One region of the Streptomyces sp. KR55 genome, then DNA from elsewhere that is predicted to be linked to it. Evidence: riboswitches for the same ligand, from Rfam matches in the RefSeq annotation. Region 1 holds a riboswitch; the other holds the start of a gene.
What was found. A riboswitch is a leader RNA that binds a small molecule or an ion and turns the genes downstream of it on or off. The one in region 1 is predicted to bind S-adenosylmethionine.
Positions count from the first base shown of each region.

Region 1 (3,397 bases):
ACAGCGCGCCGGCGTCCGGCCCGATGGCCGACAGCCCGGAGACCAGCCCGCCGCCACCGCGTCTGGCGGCCAGCGAGCCGTCCTCGCGCACCTCGTACGAGACCGGGCCACGGTTGGAGGCCACCAGTACCTGCGCAGCACCGTACGTTGAAGCCATACGCCTCAACCTAGCCCGAGCCGGATCCGCTCAAACGTACGGACGGCCGCCCGGCGGGGCCGTATACAACGCCCATAAAACGGTCACGCCACTTTCCGGGCGGCGTACTCGGCGATCTCCACCATCGGTGGCCGCTCCTCCGTGTCCACGGAGAACGTACGCGGTTCGAAGCCGTCCTCCACCCGTTCGAACTGGGTGAGGGAGGGGCGGATCAGATGGCCGCGGGCCAGCCGCAGCTGGGCCGTGCGGTAGATCGCCGCCGCCATCCGGCCGAGCGCCTGCCCGTCCTGGTGGCGGTGTTTGCGCACCCCGACGTCGACCTGCGCGAGCGCCTCGAGGCCGGCCAGGTGGAGGGAGTCGACCAGCATGCCCAGCTCCACGCCGTAGCCGACGGGGAACGGGAGCTGTTCGAGCAGCGAGCGGCGGGCCGCGTACTCGCCGCCCAGCGGCTGGACGAAACCGGCCAGCTGCGGCCAGTGCATGTTCAGCAGCGGACGGGCCATCAGCTCGGTCACCCGGCCGCCCTGCCCCGCCGTGCCGCCGAGCGGACGGTCGTACATCCCCTTGACGAGGTCGACCTCCGGGTCGGTGAGCAGCGGGCCGACGATGCCCGACACGAAGTCCGAGGAGAACTCCTTCAGGTCGGCGTCGATGAAGCAGACGATGTCCCCGCTCGTGACGAGGAGGGAGCGCCACAGGACCTCGCCCTTGCCGGGGACGGCCGGTATGCGCGGCAGGATGTCGTCGCGGTGGACGACCCGGGCGCCCGCGGCGGCGGCCACCTCGGAGGTGCGGTCGGTGGACCCCGAGTCGACGACGACGATCTCGTCGACGAGCGGGAGCTGCTGCATGAGGTCGTGACGGATCACGGCGACGATGTCGCCGACGGTCTCCTCCTCGTTGAGTGCGGGCAGCACGACACTGACCGACTGGCCCGTCGTGCGTTTGGCGGCCAGGATCCTGTGGAGCGGGCGATCGGTCAGGGACCAGGAGCGGGTGCTCAGCCAGCGCTCGACTTCTTCCAGCACAGCTTGCGGCTCCTCTGCGTTCTCCAGGCGAGGGGGGTGTGATCCATCTCGCGGTTCGGACGACTATCTCAACTGTCCTGGCCTTCGGTTACAGTCTTGAACAACGCTGATGACCATCGCATGTCGGGGGTTGTTTGCGTCTACAACCACATACAGCTCATCCAGAGGGGCAGAGGGAAACGGCCCGATGAAGCCCCGGCAACCCTCCAGCCGGTTCTTGTCACGCAGACGTGGTGAGGCTCCCGGCTAGGGAAGGTGCCAATTCCGTCTCACGGCGAGATGCGTCGTGAGGAAGATGAGGAGAAAGGGCCTCGCCTCACATGGCTGTGCAGACTGTCGAAAGCACCAGCACTCCCACCGTCGACCTCGGTCCCGCCGCCGCGCTGTCCTGTCGCGAGTGCGGCCACCGCGTACCGCTCGGTCCGGTCTTCGCGTGCGAGGAGTGTTTCGGCCCGCTCGAGATCGCGTACGACTTCTCCGCATACGACGCCGAGGAGCTCCGCAAGCGCATCGAGGCGGGACCGGCGAACATCTGGCGTTACGCACCCCTGCTGCCCGTCCCCGCGGACGTGGCCGGCAAGCCGAACCTGAACCCGGGCTGGACCAAGCTCGTCAAGGCCGACAACCTCGCGCGCGAACTCGGCGTCACCGGCGGGCTGTACGTGAAGGACGACTCCGGCAACCCGACGCACTCCTTCAAGGACCGCGTCGTCGCCCAGGCGCTGGAGGCCGCCCGCGCCTTCGGCTTCACCACGCTCTCCTGCTCCTCGACCGGCAACCTGGCCGGTGCGGTGGGCGCCGCGGCGGCCCGGGCCGGCTTCCGCTCCTGTGTGTTCATCCCGCACGACCTGGAACAGGGCAAGATCGTCATGGCCGCGGTCTACGGCGGCGAGCTCGTCGGCATCGAGGGCAACTACGACGACGTGAACCGCTTCTGCTCCGAGCTGATCGGCGACCCGGCCGGCGAGGGCTGGGGCTTCGTCAACGTCAACCTGCGGCCGTACTACGCGGAGGGCTCCAAGACCCTGGCGTACGAGATCTGCGAGCAGCTCGGCTGGCGGCTGCCCGACCAGATCGTCGTGCCGATCGCCTCCGGCTCCCAGCTCACGAAGATCGACAAGGGTCTGCAGGAGCTGATCAAGCTCGGGCTGGTCGAGGACAAGCCGTACAAGATCTTCGGCGCGCAGGCCGAGGGCTGCTCGCCGGTGTCGGTGGCCTTCAAGGGGGGCCACGACGTCGTCCGGCCGCAGAAGCCCGACACCATCGCCAAGTCGCTGGCCATCGGCAACCCCGCGGACGGGCCGTACGTCCTGGACATCGCCCGGCGTACCGGCGGTGCGGTGGAGGACGTCACGGACGCGCAGATCGTGGACGCCATCAAGCTGCTGGCGCGGACCGAGGGCATCTTCGCGGAGACCGCCGGTGGAGTGACCGTGGGTGTGACGCGCAAGCTGATCGAGAACGGTCTCCTCGACCCGGCCCTCACCACCGTCGTCCTCAACACCGGCGACGGTCTCAAGACGCTGGACGCGGTGGCGGGCACCGGGCTGACCGCGACCATTCGTCCCAACCTGGAGTCGTTCCGGGAAGCCGGCCTCGTCTGAAGTCCCGCGCCCCTGGGCCCGTTCACCCGACCGGAGGTCATTTCATGAGCGTCACCGTCCGCATCCCCACCATCCTGCGCACCTACACCGGCGGTCAGGCAGAGGTCGCCGCCAAGGGGGCGACCCTCGCCGAGGTCATCGCCGATCTGGAGAAGAACCACACGGGCATCTCGGCCCGCGTCCTGGACGACCAGGGCAAGCTGCGCCGCTTCGTCAACGTGTACGTCAACGACGACGACGTCCGCTTCGAGCAGGGCCTTCAGACGGCGACCCCGGACGGTGCGGGCGTCTCCATCATCCCGGCGGTCGCGGGCGGCTGACCCGCTCCTGCGTTACCGTGAGTAACGCCGGTTACGCAATGTTCATCGAATTGCCCCCTCCGTGAGAGAAGCGGAGGGGGCAATTCAGTGTGATTGAGCGCGGTACAGTTGGGGAACGCGCTGCGACCCGCATGCCGGACGCATATGAGTTCCGGCTCCGCGTGCGATAAGAAGCAGCCAAAGTGTGTGGCCCTTTTGCGTCTTTCATTCCTTTTATGGGGCCCGACTTGCCCTGAATTCGGGCGAATTCTCCGCAAATTCCCGACCCTTGGTGCCCAGAATTCTCGT
Region 1 is NZ_JBQQCE010000248.1:7,015-10,411, forward strand. Features, by position in the region: gene ACTWQJ_RS30590 (alpha,alpha-trehalose-phosphate synthase (UDP-forming)) at 1-157, opposite strand, end outside; gene ACTWQJ_RS30595 (glucosyl-3-phosphoglycerate synthase) at 241-1,185, opposite strand; SAM riboswitch class I at 1,340-1,487, shown strand; gene thrC (threonine synthase) at 1,506-2,789, shown strand; gene ACTWQJ_RS30605 (MoaD/ThiS family protein) at 2,834-3,109, shown strand.

Region 2 (3,397 bases), on a different contig from region 1:
CCCGTCCGTTGTTCGGACGGGGCCCTTCGCCGTGCCCGCGGCTGGATAGGGTGGACCTGTTCGAGACTCGTGTCCCGGTGTACGGGACTGACCCAGGAGCGGCTTATGAGCGCTGTGACCCCCGCTGGAGGCGACACCGCGGCGGGCCGTTCCTGGCCCGCCCTGCTGAACGGCCTGCTTCAGGGCCGCGACCTCAGCGCGGACGACACCGCCTGGGCGATGGACCTGATCATGCGCGGCGAGGCGACGGACGCCCAGATCGCCGGGTTCGCGGTGGCGCTGCGCGCCAAGGGCGAGACCGTCGAGGAGATCGCGGGATTCGTCCGGGCGATGTACGACCACGCGAACGTGATCGAGGTGCCGGGCGACACCGTCGACATCGTCGGCACCGGCGGCGACGGCGCGAAGACCGTCAACATCTCCACGATGTCCGCGATCGTCATCGCCGGCACCGGTGCGAAGGTCGTCAAGCACGGCAACCGGGCTGCGTCCTCGGCGTCCGGGGCGTCCGACGTCCTGGAGAAGCTCGGCGTCAATCTGGAGCTGACGCCGCAGCGGGTCGCGGAGGTCGCCGAGGAGGCCGGGATCACCTTCTGCTTCGCGGTGAAGTTCCACCCGGCGCTGCGTCATGTGGCGGCGGCCCGCGGGCAGTTGGGCATCCGGACGACGTTCAACTTCCTCGGCCCGCTGACCAACCCGGCCAAGGTGAAGGCACAGGCGGTGGGCGTCGCCGACCTCAGGATGGCGCCCATCGTGGCCGGCGTCTTCGCCGAGCGCGGCAACTCCTCCCTGGTGTTCCGCGGCGACGACGGCCTCGACGAGCTGACGACCGCGTCCACCTCCCGGGTCTGGGTCGTCCGGGACGGCAAGGTGACCGAGGAGACCCTCGACCCGCGGGACGTCGGGATCGAGCTGGTGCCGCTGGAGGCGCTGCGCGGCGCCGACGCCTCGTACAACGCCGAGGTCGCCCGGCGGCTGCTCGAGGGGGAGCAGGGCCCGGTGCGGGATGCGGTGCTGCTGAACTCGGCGGCGGCGCTGGTGGCGCTGGCGCCGGGTGAAGGGCCGCTGACCGAGCAGATCCGCGCGGGGATGGCGAAGGCGGCGGAGGCGATCGACTCCGGGGCGGCGAAGCGGGTCCTGGAGCGGTGGGTGGCCGCCAGCAACGCCTGAGACCCAGCCGGTGTGATGCAGGGCGCAGTCCGGATCCTGGACTGCGCCCTTGCGCATCGAAGATCGTATGGCAGGATGCTGTACCAGGTCATGAGCGACAGCTGAAAGGCCCCGGCCGGCTGTCCGGCAACCCTCCGTCCGTGGCGGGGTGCCCCGGGTGAAGACCAGGTCGTAGGCAGCGAGGTCTACGACAAGCGCGGACCCCTCGCACACTTTTGAACGAGTGTGGGACCAGGGGTCCTGGTCGTCGAGGGAGCCTTCCGTGAGCAAGCGAATGCGATAGGGCCGCAGAGCCCCGCCTCCGCACACCCTTTTCACTCTTCCCCGCGCTTGAGCCGTGCCGCTCGCGCGGTCATCTTCGCCTGCGATTACGGGAGTACACCCATGTCCGTCTCCACCGCTGCCGCCGCCCAGTCCGTTTGCGCCCCGCTGCCCGTTCTCGGCCGGGATGTCACCGTCCCGCTCGTCACGGGTGGCGAAGTCACCTACGCCGCGCTCGATTACGCCGCCAGCGCGCCCGCGCTGCAGCGGGTCTGGGACGACGTGGCGGCGTACGCGCCGTACTACGGCAGTGTCCACCGCGGCGCCGGATACCTCTCCCAGCTGTCCACCGACCTCTTCGAGAACGCCCGCAGGACCGTCGCCGAGTTCCTCGACTGCCGGGCGGACGACCAGGTCGTGTTCACCCGGTCCACCACCGACTCGCTCAACCTGCTCGCCGCCGCGCTCCCCGCCGACTGCCAGGTCTTCGTCTTCGAGACCGAGCACCACGCCTCGCTGCTGCCCTGGCAGGACGCCCGCGTCAGCTACCTCGACGCCCCGCACACCCCGCAGCAGGCCGTGCAGACCCTGGAGCGCGCCCTGGCCGACCGCGACCCCCACGGCCCCGCCCTCGTGTGCGTCACCGGGGCCTCCAACGTCACCGGCGAGCTGTGGCCCGTACGGGAACTCGCCGCGGCCGCGCACGCGCACGGCGCCCGGATCGTCCTGGACGCCGCCCAACTCGCCCCGCACCACCCGGTGTCGGTGCAGGACCTCGACGTCGACTGGGTCGCCTTCTCCGGGCACAAGCTGTACGCCCCGTTCGGCTCCGGCGTGCTGGCCGGCCGTGCCGACTGGCTGCGCGCGGCCGAGCCGTACCTCGCGGGCGGCGGCGCCAGCCGCAAGGTCACCCGGCGGGCGGACGGGGGAGTGGACGTGGAGTGGCACGAGAGCGCCGCGCGGCACGAGGCCGGCTCGCCCAACGTCATCGGCGCCTACGCCGTCGCGTCCGCCTGCAAGGCGCTCACCGAGGCCGGTTTCGACACCCTCGTCGCCCGCGAGCGGCACCTGATCGACACCGTGCGTGCGGGGCTCGCCGAGGTCCCGGAGGTCAGGGTGCTGTCCCTGTTCGGCGACGACGCCCCGCGGGTCGGCGTGATCTCCTTCGTGGTCGACGGCTGGAACAGCTCCCACTTCGCCGCCGCCCTGTCCGCCGAGTACGGCATCGGCGTCCGCGACGGCCTCTTCTGCGCCCACCCCCTCGTCCGCACCCTGCTGGGCAGCGACCCGCAGAGCCAGGGCGAGTGCGGCGCCCCCGAGGTCGCGCCCGGCGAGAAGTCCCTCAACGCGATCCGCGTCAGCTTCGGCGCGGGGACGCCGGACGAGCATGTGGAGCGCTTCGTGAACGCCGTGAAGGAACTCGTCCGGCACGGCGCGAAGTGGCAGTACCGGACGGAGGAGGGCCGCTGCGTGCCCGTGGTCTAGGCCCGTGATCTAGGCGCAGCTCACGAGTCCAGGCCGATGGCGAACGCCGCCTCCAGGTCGTGCTGCGAGTACGTCCGGAACGCCACGTGCGTGTCCGTCGCCTCCACGCCGGGGATCTTGCTGATCCGGCCGGGGATGACGTCGGCCAGGTTCTCGTGCTGCTTGACCCGGACCATCGCGATCAGGTCGTAGGTACCCGTGACCGAGAAGACCTCGCTGACGGAGTCCAGCGAGGCGATCTGCTCGGCGATCTCGGGGATCCGGTCCACGCTGGTCTTGATCAGGACGATCGCGGTGATCACGGCTGGTTCTCTCCCTCGGTGGCCGGAGCTGGGGCGGCCTTCACTCTAGCTGTCCGGCCGAACCGCGCCCACGCGTAGAGGAAGCCCAGCGCGAAGCCCACCAGGTGGGCCAGGTAGGCCACCCCCGGCTCGTCGGCCGCCTGTCCCGCCGCCAGCCACTGCAGGGCCACCCAGAACGG
Region 2 is NZ_JBQQCE010000045.1:15,827-19,223, reverse strand. Features, by position in the region: gene trpD (anthranilate phosphoribosyltransferase) at 106-1,170, shown strand; SAM riboswitch class IV at 1,257-1,373, shown strand; gene ACTWQJ_RS09490 (aminotransferase class V-fold PLP-dependent enzyme) at 1,555-2,916, shown strand; gene ACTWQJ_RS09485 (Lrp/AsnC family transcriptional regulator) at 2,937-3,218, opposite strand; gene ACTWQJ_RS09480 (rhomboid family intramembrane serine protease) at 3,215-3,397, opposite strand, start outside.
Region 2: linked by a shared signal. The riboswitch ahead of ACTWQJ_RS09490 (aminotransferase class V-fold PLP-dependent enzyme) and the one ahead of thrC (threonine synthase) in region 1 are both predicted to bind S-adenosylmethionine.